DNA from 4 places in the Ideonella margarita genome. Region 4 is predicted to be linked to each of the others. Evidence: predicted binding sites of a transcription regulator. Region 4 holds the regulator's gene; each other region holds the start of a gene.
What was found. Region 4 encodes sigma-54, which starts transcription at its own class of promoters, with help from an activator protein. Its sites were predicted from a motif close to TGGCANGNAANCTGCTTT; they were not measured.

Region 1: AACH00_RS04970 (TorF family putative porin) is a predicted target of sigma-54. The motif match lies at 2,230-2,247, and genes of this name have one in related genera.
Region 2: exaC (acetaldehyde dehydrogenase ExaC) is a predicted target of sigma-54. The motif match lies at 1,943-1,960, and genes of this name have one in related genera.
Region 3: AACH00_RS18675 (CmpA/NrtA family ABC transporter substrate-binding protein) is a predicted target of sigma-54. The motif match lies at 2,166-2,183, and genes of this name have one in related genera.

What each region holds. Positions count from the first base shown of each region.
Region 1 is NZ_JBBUTI010000003.1:110,018-114,224, reverse strand. Features, by position in the region: gene AACH00_RS04980 (ammonium transporter) at 1-1,040, opposite strand, end outside; gene AACH00_RS04975 (P-II family nitrogen regulator) at 1,075-1,413, opposite strand; gene AACH00_RS04970 (TorF family putative porin) at 1,442-2,179, opposite strand; gene AACH00_RS04965 (YifB family Mg chelatase-like AAA ATPase) at 2,446-3,966, shown strand; gene AACH00_RS04960 (glycosyltransferase family protein) at 4,018-4,207, shown strand, end outside.
Region 2 is NZ_JBBUTI010000019.1:7,932-12,138, forward strand. Features, by position in the region: gene AACH00_RS19330 (sigma-54-dependent Fis family transcriptional regulator) at 1-1,732, opposite strand, end outside; gene exaC (acetaldehyde dehydrogenase ExaC) at 2,041-3,561, shown strand; gene AACH00_RS19340 (DUF779 domain-containing protein) at 3,574-3,951, shown strand; gene AACH00_RS19345 (riboflavin synthase subunit alpha) at 3,989-4,207, shown strand, end outside.
Region 3 is NZ_JBBUTI010000016.1:70,520-74,726, reverse strand. Features, by position in the region: gene AACH00_RS18690 (sigma-70 family RNA polymerase sigma factor) at 1-620, shown strand, start outside; gene AACH00_RS18685 (anti-sigma factor) at 622-1,320, shown strand; gene AACH00_RS18680 (DUF3455 domain-containing protein) at 1,433-2,002, shown strand; gene AACH00_RS18675 (CmpA/NrtA family ABC transporter substrate-binding protein) at 2,338-3,618, shown strand; gene ntrB (nitrate ABC transporter permease) at 3,686-4,207, shown strand, end outside.
Region 4 is NZ_JBBUTI010000006.1:126,399-130,605, forward strand. Features, by position in the region: gene AACH00_RS09930 (energy transducer TonB) at 1-255, shown strand, start outside; gene AACH00_RS09935 (THUMP domain-containing class I SAM-dependent RNA methyltransferase) at 230-1,567, opposite strand; gene AACH00_RS09940 (RNA polymerase factor sigma-54) at 1,564-3,078, opposite strand; gene lptB (LPS export ABC transporter ATP-binding protein) at 3,085-3,855, opposite strand; gene lptA (lipopolysaccharide transport periplasmic protein LptA) at 3,852-4,207, opposite strand, start outside.

The DNA.
Region 1 (4,207 bases), on a different contig from region 4:
GAGGCCTTGCCCTTGTGCAGCGCTTCACCCACCGACCAGGCCAGCACCGCAGCGGCGGTTGCCACGAAGGTGTTCATGAAGGCCAGGGCAGCGAAGCCGTTGGCTTCCAGCGCCGAGCCGGCATTGAAGCCGAACCAGCCCACCCACAGCAGGGCGGAACCGACCATCGTCAGCGTCAGGCTGTGCGGGGCCATGGCTTCCTTGCCGTAGCCGATGCGCTTGCCGATCATGAAGGCACCCACCAGGCCAGCCACAGCGGCGTTGATGTGCACCACGGTGCCGCCTGCGAAGTCCAGTGCGCCCATCTGCCAGATGTAGCCAGCCTTGGCGTTCATCGCGTCAACCACTTCAGCGCCGGTGTAGGCGTCAGGGCCCATCCAGAACCAGACCATGTGGGCGATCGGGGCGTAGCTGAAGGTGAACCACAGCACCATGAACAGAAGCACGGCCGAGAAGCGGGCACGTTCAGCGAACGCACCGACGATCAGGGCGCAGGTGATGCCGGCGAACGTGGCCTGGAAGGCTGCGAACACGATCTCAGGGATGTAGACACCCTTGCTGAACGTGGCGGCGTTGGCGAAGGTGCCAGCGGCGTTGTCCCAGATGCCCTTCATGAACAGGCGGTCGAAACCACCGATGAAGGCATTGCCTTCGGTGAAGGCCAGGGAGTAGCCGTAGATGACCCACAGCACGACGATCATCGAGAACGTCACCATGACCTGCATCAGCACCGACAGCATGTTCTTGCTGCGGACCAGGCCGCCGTAGAACAGCGCCAGGCCAGGCACGGTCATCAGGATCACCAGCAGCGTGGAGACCATCATCCAGGCGGTGTCGCCCTTGTTGGGCACCGGTGCGGGTGCGGCCACGGCAGACGCGGCATCGGCAGCAGCCGAGGCAGCGGGCGCGACGGCAGCAGCCACTTCAGACGCGGCAGCAGCCACGGCAGGCGCCGAGGCCGCAGCCTCTTGCGCGAAGGCGGCCCCTGCAAAGCCCAGGACCGTGAGGCCCAGGGCGAGGGAAGCAATCAGCTTTCTCATGATTTGAATGTCTCTTGAGGTGTTGTGTGCGGACTCAGAGCGCGTCTTTGCCGGTCTCGCCGGTGCGGATGCGAACGACTTGTTCCAGCGGCGAAACGAAGATCTTGCCGTCGCCGATCTTGCCGGTGCGAGCCGAGGACTCGATGGCTTCAATCACGCGCTCGACCAGCGCGTCATCGACGGCTGCTTCGATCTTCACCTTCGGCAGGAAGTCCACCACGTACTCTGCACCGCGGTACAGCTCGGTGTGGCCCTTCTGGCGGCCGAAGCCCTTGACTTCGGTCACCGTGATGCCCTGAACGCCCATGGCGCTCAACGCTTCACGCACTTCATCAAGCTTGAATGGCTTGACGATGGCAGTCACCATCTTCATGGTTTGGCTCCTCTGGCGGATTTGTGAATCAGAAGTTGTACTTCAGGCCCAGCACCAGGGCGGTCTTGCCCAGGTTCTTGCCGTTCGCGGGGGATGCATAGGCCTTCACGCCACCAATGCTCTTGGTGTCGGTGGCGACCAGGGCCAGGCTCGGCACGAAGCCGCTGTAGTCCTTGCTCACGGTCAGCGACACGTCGGTGTAGCTGAAGTCACCGTTGTGGCTGACCTTCTGGTAGCCGACGTGCGGAGCGACCATCACGCCATTGCCGGCGTCGAAGGTGGCGCTCAGGTCGAGGTAGCCGCTGTTCTTGCTGTCGGCGAAACCGAACAGGTTGGTCACGCTGTGCGAGTACTTCAGGGTGTACACGTCAAAGCTCAGGGCACCGTAGATTTCGGTGGTGTTGGCGCTGACAGCCAGCTTGTTGCTGGGGTACTGGTAGGTCAGGGCGCCGACGTCCAGGGTCAGGCCGGGGCTGACTTCGCCCTTCCAGCCGCCGTACACGTCGATTTCGGCGCTGGCGTCACCACCGGCGTCCTTGATCCACTTGATCGACGAGGCCCAGGCGCCAACGTACACGCCGTTCGGCAGGCCCACGTCCACGCCAGCCGACACGGCCGGCTTCAGGCGCGACTGGGAAATGCCGCGATAACGGTAGTCGGAGGCCACGGCAGCGTTGAACGCCACGGTGGTGTCGGCCGCGAAGCTGATGGACGGTGCGGCGCAGGCCAGGGTCGCAACAGCCAGGGAGATCAGGGACTTCTTCATGGAGGGGCTCCGTTATGTGGGTTGAGTCAGAAATTGGGTCCGCTCTCTCCCTTGCAGCTTCCGTACCATGTTCCGGCTTGGTGCTTGTTCGTGCTCCCGGTGCATTCCGGGTGCGCTTGTGCCGCCAAATCGCACCGCCAATGTGCCAAGCCCGTAAATTGCACGCTTTTGGTGCATTTGTCCAGCATTCCCGACCGAGCAAGCCCGCCCCAGTCCGTCCGAAGAGGGATGGCTGGCCTGGCGCATGCCCCACAACATCGCGCCCCATGACATTGGCCGTGGTCTTCAGTCGCGCATTGGATGGTTTGACGGCACCCGAAGTGCAGGTGGAGGTGCACCTGGCCAACGGCCTGCCCAGCTTCACCCTGGTGGGCCTGGCCGACACCGAGGTGAAAGAGGCCCGCGAGCGTGTGCGCGCCGCCCTGGCCCAGAGCGGGTTCACCTTTCCCCACAACAAACGCATCACCGTGAATCTGGCGCCGGCCGACTTGCCGAAAGAGTCCGGCAGGTTTGACTTGCCCATTGCGCTGGGCATCCTGGCGGCGCAGGAGGTGATCGACATCCGCCGTCTGGCCAGCCATGAGTTCGCCGGCGAGCTTTCGCTGGCGGGTGAGCTTCGGCCGGTGCGTGGCGCCCTGGCGATCGCGCTGGCGGCGCGGCGCAGCTCGCTTGGGCGGCGGCTGGTGCTGCCCGCCGCCAGCGCCGCCGAGGCCGCGCGGGTCAGCGGACTCGACATCCGTTCAGCCAGCCACCTGACCGAGGTGGTGCAGTCGCTGCTGCTGGAAGATGCCGTCGCGCTGCCCCAGGCCCGAGCGCCTGAGCCCGGCCAGCGCCCGAGCGAGCCTGACTTGCGTGATGTGAAAGGCCAGGCCGCCGCCAAACGCGCGCTCGAAATTGCCGCCGCAGGTGCCCACAGCCTGTTGTTGTGTGGCTCACCGGGCACGGGCAAGTCGATGCTGGCGCAGCGCTTGCCGGGTTTGCTGCCGCCCATGACCGACGACGAAGCGCTGGAAGCCGCGGTGGTGCAGGGCGTGTCGGCGGGCGGTTTCAACCCGGTGGATTGGGCTCGCCGGCCAAACCGGACGCCGCACCACTCGGCCAGTGCGGTGGCGCTGGTGGGCGGTGGTTCGCCACCCCGGCCGGGTGAAATTTCACTGGCCCACGCTGGCGTGCTGTTTCTTGACGAGCTCCCTGAATTCCAGCGCGCCGCACTGGAGGCCCTTCGTGAGCCGCTGGAAAGTGGCCACATCACCATCTCTCGGGCGGCGCGGCAGGCGCGCTTCCCGGCCAGGTTCCAACTGGTGGCGGCGATGAACCCATGCCCGTGCGGCTGGCTGGGCGCGCAGGCCGCCACCGGCCGCAGCTGCCGCTGTACGCCCGACGCGGTGGCGCGCTACCAGGGGCGGCTGTCGGGCCCGCTGCTCGACCGCATCGACATGCAGCTCGATGTGCCCGCCGTGCGCCCTGCTGAACTGATGGCCCAGCCCGAGGGTGAAAGCAGCCCGGTGGTGGCCGCCCGGGTGGCCGCGGCCCGCGCGCGGCAGTGGGCCCGCCAAGGTTGCCTGAACAGCGCCTTGCCCACCGGCACATTAGATGCGCACTGTGACCTCACGCCCGAGGCCGCCGCCTTCGTGCGCAAGGCAGCCGAGCGGCTGGGCTGGTCGGGCCGCAGCCTGCACCGGGTGATGAAGCTCGCCCGCACCATCGCCGATCTGGCGGATGCCGACGAGGTGGGCCCCGCCGCGGTGGCCGAGGCGGTGCAATACCGCCGCAGCCTGCCTGAGTAATAAACTGGGCCGAGCCGGGGTGCTGCCCCGCACAAGAGACACGCCCCAGCCTTGCCGCGCCCGCTGACCATCGCCTTTCTGGCCTGCAACAAGAACCCTGATCGCTTCCGCGAGGACGCGTCGTGGCTGTACCGCTGCGACAACCTCGCCGCCGCGCTGGGTCAGGCTGGGCACTCAGTGCATCAAGGTCACTGGCGGCGATTTGGTGGCGCCGCTGTTCGGCAGCTTGTTGAGGGCGCCG
Region 2 (4,207 bases), on a different contig from region 4:
GATTGCCCGGCCAGGCATAGGCAGCCATGCAGCGCAGCACATCGGGCGACAGGCCGGGCACCGCCTCGGCAGCGGGCACGGCCAACACCTCACGCAAGAGGCGGTCAATCAACGCGCCCAGGTCATCGCGGTCGCGCAGAGCGGGCAGAGACAGCGCCATGCCGTTGATGCGGTAGTACAGGTCTTCACGGAAGCGGCCATTGCGCATGTCGTCGCGCAGGGGCCGGTGGGTGGCGCACATCAGCTGGATGTCGACGCTGACGGGCTTGCCACCGCCCAGCGGCACCACCTGCCGCTCTTGCAGCACGCGCAGCAGGCGGCCTTGCATGGCCAGCGGCATGTCGCCAATCTCGTCAAGGAACAAGGTGCCGCCATCGGCCTCGCGGATTCGCCCGGGCGCGCCGTCGCGATGCGCACCTGTGAAGGCGCCGGGCCGATAGCCAAACAGTTCTGCCTCGATCAGGCTTTCCGGCAAGGCGGCGCAGTTCACCGCCACGAACGCCTGGGTGCTGCGCGGGCCGGACGCATGGAGCGCCCGGGCGAACACCTCCTTGCCCACGCCCGACTCACCGAGCAGCAGCAAGGCGATGGGCTTGTCGACCACGCGCCGGGCGCGTTGCAGGGCCTGGCGCATGGCGGCATCACCGGTGTCCAGCGCTGACAGGGCATCTGCGTGCACGGCGGCGGGCTCGGCAGCATGGGCCATCAAGGGAGCCTCACCCACCCGCTGCCCCGGCACCCGGGCGTCTTCGGCGTGGCCCATGCGCTGCGGCACCTGCACCGTGATGCTCTGGTAACCCGGCTCGGCACGCAGCCACAGCGGGCCACCGCGCAAGGCCGCCACGCAGGGCGGCGTGGCCCCGGGTTGGCGGGCCAGGTCCCAGATGCGGTCGATGCCCACCTCCAGCACCTGCGACACCTGCACCGCGCCCACATCGGCCCAGCGCAGCTGCAGCATCTGCAAGGCCGCCTCGTTGGCGCCGGTGATCCAGCCATCGGCCGACAGCGCCAGCAGCCCTTCCGTCACGCTGTTCAGGCCTTCGCGGTGGCTGTGCAGCCGCAGGCGCAGGCCAGCGCCATGGCGGGTATCAAACAGCCGGTGCTCGATCATGCGCACGGCAGAGCGCACGAGGCCCAGCGTGTGGCGGTGGTAGCCGCGGTGGTCGCCAGACAGATCCAGCGCTCCGAGCAATCGGCCGGCCGAGTCGTGGATGGGCGCTGCGGCACAGGTGAGAAAGCCATTGCGCTCCAGATAGTGCTCACCGCCATGCACCACCATCGGAATGTCTTCGGCCAGCGCCGTGCCGATGGCGTTGGTGCCGCGCCAGCGCTCTTGCCAGGTGGCGCCCGGCCGCAGGGCCACGCGCTCGGCGCGCTGCAGGAAATCGGCATCCCCCGTGGCGTGCAGCAGCATGCCGTCGGCATTGGCCAGCACCACCATGCTGCCGCTGTCGCGCGTCTGCTCATGCAGGAAGGCCATCACCGGCTCAGCGTGCGACAGCAATTCCCGCTGCTGGACCAGCGCCCGTTGCAGCTGGGGTGCGCTGGCATGCGGCACGCCCTGGCTGCGGCCGTTGGGCAACAAGCCCGCGTCGGCACAGCGCTGCCATGAGCGGGCCAGCACCGGCCCGATGAGTTCGGCTGAAACTGCGCCTGCACTGTTCAATTGCTGGCGCGCACGGCGCAGGTTGGCCACCGGCATGTTCGGGCGCGTGGCGTGTTGCATGACCATGTCTGTCTCCTTTGGGAACACTTATGCAGGCCATTTCATGGGGATTTCCGCCATGTCGTTGTGCGCCTCAAGGGCGCTTCAGCAGAAATCCCGGGCCAGGTTGTTCAGGTTCGGTACAGCCGCACTGCGGCTGCAACACCTGCCCCCATTCGCCGCAGGAATCGGGCCCGCCTTCAACATCAAATCGCGTGAATCTTGTTGAAAGCAGGCTGGCACAAACGCTGCGAAAGAGGCTGCGCACCGTCGGCGTTTGAACACAGGCACCGACCGCACTTTTCCAACAGCCCGAACACAAGCAGGAGACAACCATGCTGTATGCACAACCCGGCGGCGCCGGCGCACCGGTGGCTTTCAAGGCCCGCTACGACAACTTCATCGGCGGCAAGTTCACGGCCCCGGTCGGCGGCGCCTACTTCGACGTCATCACCCCGATCAGCGGCAAGGTCTACACCCAGGCCGCCCGCTCCACCGAGGCCGACATCAACCTGGCCCTGGACGCCGCCCACGCCGCGAAAGACGCCTGGGCCGCCACGCCGCCCGGCACCCGCGCCAACATCCTGCTGAAGATTGCCGACCGCCTGGAAGCCAACCTCGAAAAGCTGGCCTATGCCGAGACGGTGGACAACGGCAAGCCGATGCGCGAAACGCTGAACGCCGACATCCCGCTGGCGGTCGACCACTTCCGTTACTTCGCCGGCTGCCTGCGGGCGCAGGAAGGCGCGCTCAGCGAGATCGATGGCAACACCATCGCTTATCACTTCCATGAACCCCTGGGCGTGGTCGGCCAGATCATCCCGTGGAACTTCCCCATCCTGATGGCCGCCTGGAAGCTGGCTCCCGCGCTGGGCGCCGGCAACTGCGTGGTGCTGAAGCCCGCTGAAAGCACCCCGATCAGCATTCTGGTGCTGGCCGAGCTGATCGCCGACCTGCTGCCCCCGGGCGTGCTGAACATCGTCAACGGTTTTGGCCGTGAAGCCGGCATGCCGCTGGCCAGCAGCAAGCGCATCGCCAAGATCGCCTTCACCGGCTCCACCGCCACCGGCCGCGTCATTGCGCAGGCCGCGGCCACCAACCTGATTCCGGCCACGCTGGAGCTGGGTGGCAAGAGCCCCAACATCTTCTTCGACGACGTGATGGCGCACGACGACGCCTTCCTCGACAAGGCCATCGAAGGCATGGTGCTGTTCGCCTTCAACCAGGGTGAGGTGTGCACCTGCCCGAGCCGCGCGCTGATCCAGGAATCGATCTACGACCGCTTCATCGAGAAGGTCATCAAGCGCGTTGCGGCCATCAAGCAAGGCAGCCCGCTGGACACTGAAACCATGATGGGCGCGCAGGCCTCGGCCATGCAGCAGGACAAGATCCTGTCGTACCTGGAGGTGGGCAAGCAGGAAGGCGCGCAGGTGCTGATCGGTGGCAATGCGGCCAAGATGCCGGGCGACCTGGCCGGCGGCTATTACATCGAGCCGACCCTGTTCAAGGGCCACAACCAGATGCGCGTCTTCCGCGAGGAAATCTTCGGCCCGGTGCTGGCCGTGACGACCTTCAAGGACGAGGCCGAAGCGCTGCAGATCGCCAACGACACGCCTTACGGCCTGGGCGCTGGTGTGTGGACGCGCGACGGCAGCCGTGCCTACCATTTCGGCCGCAAGATCCAGGCTGGCCGCGTGTGGACCAACTGCTACCACGCCTACCCGGCGCATGCGGCCTTCGGCGGCTACAAGGAATCGGGCATCGGCCGTGAAACCCACAAGGTCATGCTCGACCACTACCAGCAGACCAAGAACCTGCTGGTGAGCTACGACCCGAACAAGCTCGGCTTCTTCTGAGGACCGGCTGACATGACCAGCACCCGCGAGGCCGTCGTGGCCACCCCACACGCGCTGCGGGTGATTGGCGAATTGCAGCAGCGCCATGGCACGCTGATGTTCTACCAGTCACACGGCTGCTGCGATGGCAGCACGCCGATGTGCTTCGTGCAGGGCGAAATGGGGCTCAACGCCTCGGACGTGCTGCTCGGGCAGATCGGCGGCGTGCCGTTTTATGCCAGCGAGGCCCAGGCCGAGTACCTGCAGGCCACGCAGCTGGTGATTGATGTGGGCCAGGGCTCGCTCGGCACGTTCTCGCTCGAAGACGCCGACGGCCTGCACTTCAAGGCCCTGAGCCGTCTGTGGCCGGAACCTGAAGCCCTGCCGGAGGCGCAGCCGCCCCGGGGATAATTGCAGTCTGTCTGCATCTGCCCCCGAAGGCTTCCTCATGTTCACCGGCATTGTTCAAGGCGTGGCAACCATTGCCCGCATCTCCGACCGCCCAGGTCTGCGCAGCTTCCGGCTTCAGTTCCCTGACGGCTTTGCCCATGAGCTGGCGATTGGCGCGAGCGTGGCCTGTGACGGCGTCTGCCTCACCGTGACTGAGCTGCATGGCGCGAACGAAGCCGACTTCGACGTGATGCAGCAAAGCCTCTCGCTGACCACG
Region 3 (4,207 bases), on a different contig from region 4:
CCACCGCGCCGCCCGCCCAGGACCGCGCGCAACTGCTGGCCAGCACCCTCGCCCGGGTGGCGATGGGTGATCGCGCGGCATTTCGCACGCTTTATGACCTGACCGCACCGCATCTGCTGGGCGTCATCCTGCGTATCAACAAGGACCGGGCACAGGCGGAAGACCTGTTGCAGGAAGTGTTTGTGAAGGTCTGGGGGGCTGCCGGCGGTTTTGACGCGCAGCGCGCCCAGGCCATGACGTGGCTGACGAGCATTGCCCGGAATCGGGCGATCGACAGCCTGCGACGCAAACAGACCGAACCCACTTGGGTCACCAGCCGACCAGGCGCCGAGGACCAGGACGACGACATGCTTGACCAGATGGCCAGTGACAACGATGGACCGATGGACCTGCTCGGGCAGGCGGTGCAGGCGCGCGCCATCAAGGTGTGCATGGGCGGCTTGAGCGGCGAGCAGCAGCAAAGCCTGGCGCTGGCCTTCTACCAGGGCCTGAGCCATGCCGAGGTGGCCGAGCACCTGAAGCAGCCGCTGGGTTCGGTGAAGAGCTGGGTGCGCCGCGGTTTGCAGGCGCTGCGGACCTGCCTGGAGCGCGCTGGCGCCCTTCAGGCGCTGGAGAGCTGACATGGACTATTCACGCCCCCGCCTCGCTGATCGCCTGGCCGCCAACTATGTGCTGGGCACCCTGCGTGGCGCCGCTCGCCGCCGTCTCGAAACCCTGCTGCCCGCCCATCCGTCGCTGCGCCAGGCGGTCAACCGCTGGCAGGACGCGCTGGTGCCGCTGGCCAGCACGGTGCCGCCGGTCGCCCCCACCGCGGCTGTGTGGACGCGCCTGGAAACCCGCCTCTTCGGCGCGGCAGAAGCCCCGCTGTCGTGGTGGCAACGGCTGTTGCCCTGGCGCGCCGCCACTGGTGTTGCCACCGCTGCGGCCCTGGTGATGGGCGTGGCCTTGAGCATTCCGCCGCCGGCGCAGTCGCCCGTGGTGATCGTCATGTCGCCCAATGAAGCCGCGGCGGCCGGGCCTGCGCTGCTGTCGAAGGCGAAGTTCGTCGCCAGCGTCAGCGGAGATGGCCGCGCCCTGGTGCTGAAGCCGCTGGATGCGCTGCCGCTGGATGCTGGCAGGGCGCTGGAGCTGTGGGCCGTGCCGGCACAGGGCGCGCCGCGTTCGCTCGGCCTGGTGGCCGGTGACCACAGCACCCAGGTGCTGCGGGCCAAGCTGCTGAAAGACACCGCCGCGTTTGCCGTGAGCGTCGAGCCCGACGGTGGCTCGCCCACAGGCGCCCCCACCGGCCCGATCATTTCGGTGGGCAAACTGGAAACCTGAAAGTTTCTGGCATCGGCCTGCATCCGTTCTGGCAACGGCTGCGTACAAGTAGAGGTGCCCCGAGTGGCACCTCTATTTTTTTCGCAGCCCACATCGTCAAAAAGGATCCGCCATGAACCGCCACCCTCTCGTTCGCGCCGCCACCCTGATCACCCTGATCGCCTCCGCCGCCGTGCTGAGCGCCTGCGGCAGCATGGCCCCGGCCGCCATGGCGCCGAAGATCGACAACGCCAGCCTGCCTGAAGCCGTGCGCGTGCCGGCCGGCCAGCGCCAGACCATGTTCACCGTCGGCAAGGGCGAGCTGACCTATGAGTGCCGCGCCAAGAAAGACATGCCGAGCGCGATGGAATGGGCCTTCGTGGGCCCGGTGGCCGGCCTGACGGACGCGGGCGGCAAGGCCGTCGGCAAGTACTACGCCGGCCCGACCTGGGAATCGATGGACGGCTCGAAGGTCACCGGCAAGCAAGTCGCCGTGGCCCCGGCCATGGCCGGCAGCATCCCGTTGCAGCTGGTGAAGGCCGACCCGGCCACCGGCATGGGCGCCATGCAGGGCGTGAGCTACATCCAGCGCCTGAACACCAAGGGCGGCGTCGCCCCGGCTGAAGCTTGCAGCAGCGACAAGCTCGGCCAGCGCCGCGTGGTGGCCTACCAGGCCGACTACGTGTTCTACGCCGCCAACTGAGCCGGCAGCCCTGAGCCCGGCTCCGGCCGGGCCACGCATTACCCTGGTGGCGCAGCGCCCTGATGGTGCGCCGCACCATCAAGTGCCGCCCTCTGGGCACAGCACTGGTGCAACCCCTCATCGGTCAGCCCTTCGCAAGGAGGGTGAGCCGGCAAAACCCGCTTGGCACACCGTTTGCATGTGCATGCCTGCAGTCCAACGGTGGGCTGCACGATCAAGTTGTATTACCAAGCGGATTTGGACAAAGGCGTCCGACCGACCCGGCTTCAGCGTCGGGTTGTCGGGCGCCTTCTTTTTTGCCGTCTCACTTTCATCCAGCACGAAGGACTTGCCCCATGCATTCCCCCGACAACGCCGCGCCGTCTTCGCGTGATGTGACCGCGAGCACCGCCCCCGATCTCAGCCGCCGCCTCGTGCTGCAGGCCGCCGGTGCGGCCGTGGCCGGCGCCGGTTTGCTGCCGGGTGGTGCCTGGGCCCAGGGCTCGGACAAGCCCGAGAAGGAAGAAGTGCGGATCGGCTTCATCCCGCTGACCGACTGCGCCAGCGTGGTGATGGCCTCGGTGCTGGGCTTCGACAAGAAGTACGGCATCAAGATCATCCCGACCAAGGAAGCCTCCTGGGCCGGCGTGCGCGACAAGCTGGTCAACGGCGAGCTCGACATGGCGCATGTGTTGTACGGCCTGATCTACGGCGTGCACCTCGGCGTGAGCGGTCCGAAGAAGGACATGGCCGTGCTGATGACCCTGAACAACAACGGCCAGGCCATCACGCTCTCCAGGAAGCTGGCCGACGCTGGCGCGGTGGACGGCCCGTCGCTGGCCAAGGTGATGGCCAAGGACAAGCGCGAATACACCTTCGCCCAGACCTTCCCGACCGGCACCCACGCGATGTGGCTGTACTACTGGATGGCCGCCGCGGGCGTGAACCCGATGAAGGACGCCAAGGTCATCACCGTGCCGCCGCCGCAGATGGTGGCCAACATGCGCGTGGGCAACATGGACGGCTACTGCGTGGGTGAGCCCTGGAACCACCGCGCCATCATCGACAACATCGGCATCACGGCCGCCACCACCCAGGACATCTGGAAGGACCACCCCGAGAAGGTGCTGGGCACCACGGGCGACTTCGTCAAGAAATACCCGAACACCGCCCGCGCCGTGGTGATGGCCGTGCTGGAAGCCGGCCGGTGGATCGACGCCAACCTGTCGAACAAGAACAAGATGGCCGAGACGATCGCCGACAAGGCCTACGTCAATACCAGCGTCGACGCGATCAACCAGCGCATCCTGGGCCGCTACCAGAACGGCCTGGGCAAGACCTGGGACGACCCCAACCACATGAAGTTCTTCAACGACGGCGCGGTGACCTTCCCGTACCTCAGCGACGGCATGTGGTTCCTCACCCAGCACAAGCGCTGGGGCTTGCTGAAGGATCACCCGGACTACCTGGGCGTGGCCAAGCAGATCAACCAGATCGACATCTACAAGCAGGCCGCCTCGGCCCTGAAGATCAGCGTGCCCAAGGACGTGATGCGCACCAGCAAGCTGATGGACGGCGTGGTCTGGGACGGCAAGGATCCGAAGAAGTACGCCGACAGCTTCGCCGTGCGCGCCTGACCTTGATCACCTCCGGACGGCGTCTGTTGCCGCCGCCCTCACCTGTTGCCACGCACTGGAGCCCACCATGGTCAGCGCCGTTTTTCACAGCCCGATGAACCCGACACCCACCGCCTCGGCGCCTGCGGGCACTGACGCACCAGCCGTTGCGCCTGCCGTTGTCGCTGCCGTCGTGGCGCCACCGAAGCCCGCCCGCAGCCCCTTCGACTGGCGCGGCCTGTGGCTGCAGGTGCTGCCACCGGTGCTGGGCCTGGGCCTGATGATCGGCATCTGGGCGCTGCTGACGATCAAGTCGGGCAGCGGCATCCCGACGCCGATGCAAACCTGGGAAGCCGCCGTCAAGCTGTTCGCCGATCCGTTCTACCGCAACGGGCCGAACGACCAGGGCATCGGCTGGAACATCCTGTTCTCGCTGGAGCGGGTGGCGGTGGGCTTCGGTCTGGCGGCGCTGGTGGGCATTCCGCTGGGCTTCATCATCGGGCGCTTCACCTTCATCAACCGCATGGTGTCGCCGCTGATCAGCCTGCTCAAGCCGGTGTCGCCGCTGGCCTGGCTGCCGATCGGCCTGCTGGTGTTCAAGAGCGCCAAC
Region 4 (4,207 bases):
CCGAAGATCATCAAGAAGGTGCCGCCGGAGTTTCCGGACGAAGCCATCCGCCGCAAGGTGAACGACGGCGTGCTGAAGACCAAGGTGAGCATCGACGGCGCCGGCAACGTGACCGACGTTCAGATCGTCGAAGCGATTCCCGCACCCGCCAAGGTGTTCTCGGGGGCCGCCACCGCAGCGCTGATGAAGTGGAAGTTCGAAGGGTCCGGCAAGCCGGACTCCGCCGACATCAGACTGGTGTTTTCTCAGGAGTGACGCGGCTGTCGCGGGCGGAGCCCGCGACCATGTCGAAGCGGAACATGCGGCACTCGATGGCGCCGTTCCACATCGGCACGCGGCGGCTTTCCTTCAGCCGCATCAGCGTCGGCAGCTTGGCCTCGGGTGTGAGCACCCAGGCGGTCCAGCCGGCGTACTGCTTCTTCCAGTGCGCTGCCAGGCGGGCGTAGAACTCGCCTGCATCGGCCGCGCCTTCAAACTTTTCGCCCGCGGTGTCGCGCTCGGCAAACCGACCAGGCCGCGCCATGCCGGCCGGGCCCTGGCCCGTGCCCTTGGGCGCAATCCGCTCACCATACGGCGGGTTCATCATGATCACGCCGTGGTCCGCCGGGGCGGGCCGTTGCAGCGCATCGCCGGTCTTGAAATCGATGGCCTTCAGCACGCCGGCGCGCTCGGCGTTGCGGGTGGCGAAGTCGGTCATGCGGAACGACACGTCGCCGGTCCAGATGGGCACGCGCGGCGCATGGATGGCGTCTTCGGCGTCTTCGCGCAGGCGGCGCAGGTCGCCCAGGTGGTCACGGAAGGGCAGCAGCTTCTCGAAGGCGAAGCGGCGGTTCATGCCGGGCGCAATGCCGCAGGCGATCTGCGCCGCCTCGATGGCGATGGTGCCGGCGCCGCAGCAGGGGTCGAGCAAGCCGCCGTCTTCCTCGCGGCCATGCCAGCCGGCCGCAGCCAGCATCGCGGCGGCCAGGGTTTCCTTCAGCGGGGCCTCGCCCTTGACCTCGCGCCAGCCGCGCTTGAACAGCGCCTCGCCGGAGAGGTCGATCGACAGGCTCGCGTATTCGGGCCCGAGGTGCAGCACCAGCGCCAGATCGGGGAAACGCGTGTCGACGCTGGGGCGCTCGCCGCAGGCGTTGCGCATCACGTCGCAGACACCGTCCTTGATGCGCAGGGCCGCGAAATTCAGGCTCTGCAGCGGTGAACGCCAGGCCGACGCATCCACCCGCAGCGTGTTGCGCGGCGTGATCCAGTCGTCCCAGCGCACCCGGCAGGCCATGTCGTACAGGTCGTGCTCGTCGCGGTACTGGCCGTCGATGACCTGCCACAGCACGCGCTGGGCCAGGCGGCTGCCCAGGTTCAGGCGCATCGCCATGTCGATGTCGCCGTCCACATACACGCCGCCGCGGCCGGCCTCCAGCTGGGTGCCGGGGGGCAGCAGGCGGGCGCATTCGTCGAGCAGGAAGGGCTCGGTGCCCACCGCGCAGGTGAGGAACAGCACGCCGGTCTCGATGTCCGACGCGGTGCGGGCGGGTGCGGCCACGCGGCGCGGTGCGGAGTTGTCTTCAGTCATAGCGCCTTGCGCAGGTTGGCGGGCGCGATCTTCAGCGCTTCGCGGTATTTGGCGACGGTGCGGCGGGCCACCTGGATGCCCTGCTCTTCGAGCATGTCAGCGATCTGGCTGTCCGACAAGGGCTTGACGGTGCTTTCAGCCGCGACGAACTGCTTGATCAGGGCGCGCACCGCCGTGCTGGAGGCGTTGCCGCCCGCATCGGTGTTGAGCGACGAGCCGAAGAAGTACTTCAGCTCGAAGGTGCCGTAGGGCGTGGTCATGTACTTCGCGGTGGTGACGCGCGAAATGGTCGATTCGTGCAGGCCGAGTTCGTCAGCGATCTCGCGCAGCACCAGCGGCTTCATCGCAATCTCACCGTGGGTGAAAAACGCCTTCTGCCGCTCGACGATGGCCTGCGACACACGCTGGATGGTCTCGAAGCGCTGCTGGATGTTGCGGATGAACCAGCGGGCCTCCTGCAGCCGGGCAGACAAGTGCCCCGCGCCGCGCTGGCCGCGGATGGCCTGGGCGTACAGGTCGCTGACCTTCAGCTTGGGCATCACGTCGGGGTTCAGCACCACCTTCCAGTTGCGGCCCGACTTCATCACGATGACATCCGGCACGATGACCAGACTCTCGGCATGCACAAACGGCCGGCCGGGCTTGGGTTCGCACGCCACGATCATGGCCTGCGCCGCCTTCACCGTCGGCTCGTCGCAGTTGGTCAGGGACATCAGCTTCTTGATGTCGCGGCGGGCCAGCAGGTCCAGGTGGCCCTGAGCGATGGTGATGGCGCAGGCGCGCCCCGGGCTGGCCGCGCGCTGGCGAAGCTGCAGCACCAGGCACTCAGACAGGTTGGCCGCACCGACGCCGGTGGGCTCCATGCTCTGCAACCAGCGCAGGCCGCAGCGCAGCTGATCGAGCAGTTCCTCGCGTGCTTCATCGCCGGTGATGCCCAGCACGTCGGCCACCCGCGAGGCGATGTCTTCCAGCGTGCCGTCGAGGTAGCCGTCGTCATCCAGCGATTCGATCAGCACATGCACCGCGGCGGCGTCCTGCGCGTTCAGGCGCATGCCCAGCAGTTGCTGGCGCAGATGATCCTGCAGCGACGGGCCGTGGCGATTGCGCTCCTGAGGCTCGAAGTCCTCGTCGCCGCTGGCGGTGCCGCTGCCGGCGCTGGGCGTCTCGCGGATGCCGTCGAAGTCATCGCGCTCGGTCCCGTTTTCCCAATCGTCACGCTCGGTCGATCCGAACTCGGCGGCGTCGAGTGTGGCCGGCTCCTCGCCGCCTTCGCCCACGCTGCTGCCGGCCGAGTCCGCTTCTTCGCGGGTGCTGGCCGAGGCGCGGTCGGGGGCGCTGAAATCGAACGGGGTGGCGTCTTCCTCGGGCTCGAGGAAGGGGTTCTGTTCGAGCATCTGCTCGACTTCCTGGTGCAACTCCAGGGTAGACAGCTGCAACAGCCGGATCGATTGCTGCAACTGGGGCGTCAGCGCCAGATGCTGGGACAGGCGAACCTGCAGAGTCGGTTTCATGCCGCCTTACATCTTGAAGTGCTCACCGAGATAGACCCGGCGCACGTCCGGGTTCTCGATGATGTGTTCAGGCGTCCCTTCGGCCAGCACAGCGCCTTCACTGATGATGTAGGCCCGGTCGCAGATACCGAGGGTTTCGCGCACGTTGTGGTCGGTGATCAGCACACCGATGCCACGCGCCTTGAGGAAACTGATGATGCGCTGGATCTCGATCACGGCGATCGGATCAACGCCGGCAAACGGCTCATCCAGCAGGATGAAGCGTGGCTGGGTGGCCAGCGCGCGGGCAATCTCGACTCGCCGACGCTCACCACCCGACAGCGCAGGCGCGGGGGAATCGCGCAGGCCGGTCAGGCTGAGGTCGTTCAGCAGGCCGTCGAGCTGGCGCTGGATCTCGTCAGCCTTGAGCGACTTGCCCTGTGGGTCGTACTGCAGCTCCAGCACGGCGCGGATGTTCTCTTCGACCGTGAGCTTGCGGAAGATCGAGGCTTCCTGCGGCAGGTACGACAGACCCAGGCGCGAGCGCTGGTGGATCGGCTTGCGCTCGATCTGCTGGCCGTCGATGCGGATCTCGCCGGCATCACAGCGCACCAGGCCCACCACCATGTAGAAGGTGGTGGTCTTGCCGGCGCCGTTCGGGCCCAGCAGGCCCACCACTTCACCGGCGCCCACCGACAGGTGCACATTGCGCACCACGGTGCGTGCCCCGTAGGCCTTGCGCAGGCCAGTGGCCTCCAGCCGGCTCTCGGCCGACCCTGCAACCGCCGCGGTGCTCAACGGGCGTCTCCGCCGCCGTTGCGGTTGGTGGCTGGTGCCGGCGCGGGGTCAGGCTCGGCCGCCCGCGGGGTGAACACCAGGCGGGCCTTGCCCGTGGTGCCCGGGCCGGTGGCGGCACCGCCTTCGAAGACGATGGTGTCGGCGCGCTGGTCGTAGGTGATGGTGTCGGCGCTGGCTTCGTCGGACACCTTGCCCGCGCGCAGCACGCGCAGCTTGGCACTGCCAACGAAGCGCACGCGCTCATTGCCGCCGTCGTAGTCGATGCGGTCAGCCTCGGCCTCGACCACTTCGTCCGGCCGGTCACGGCGCTGGCGGAAGCTGGCGGCCTCGCCAGCCTGGCCCACGGCGCGGG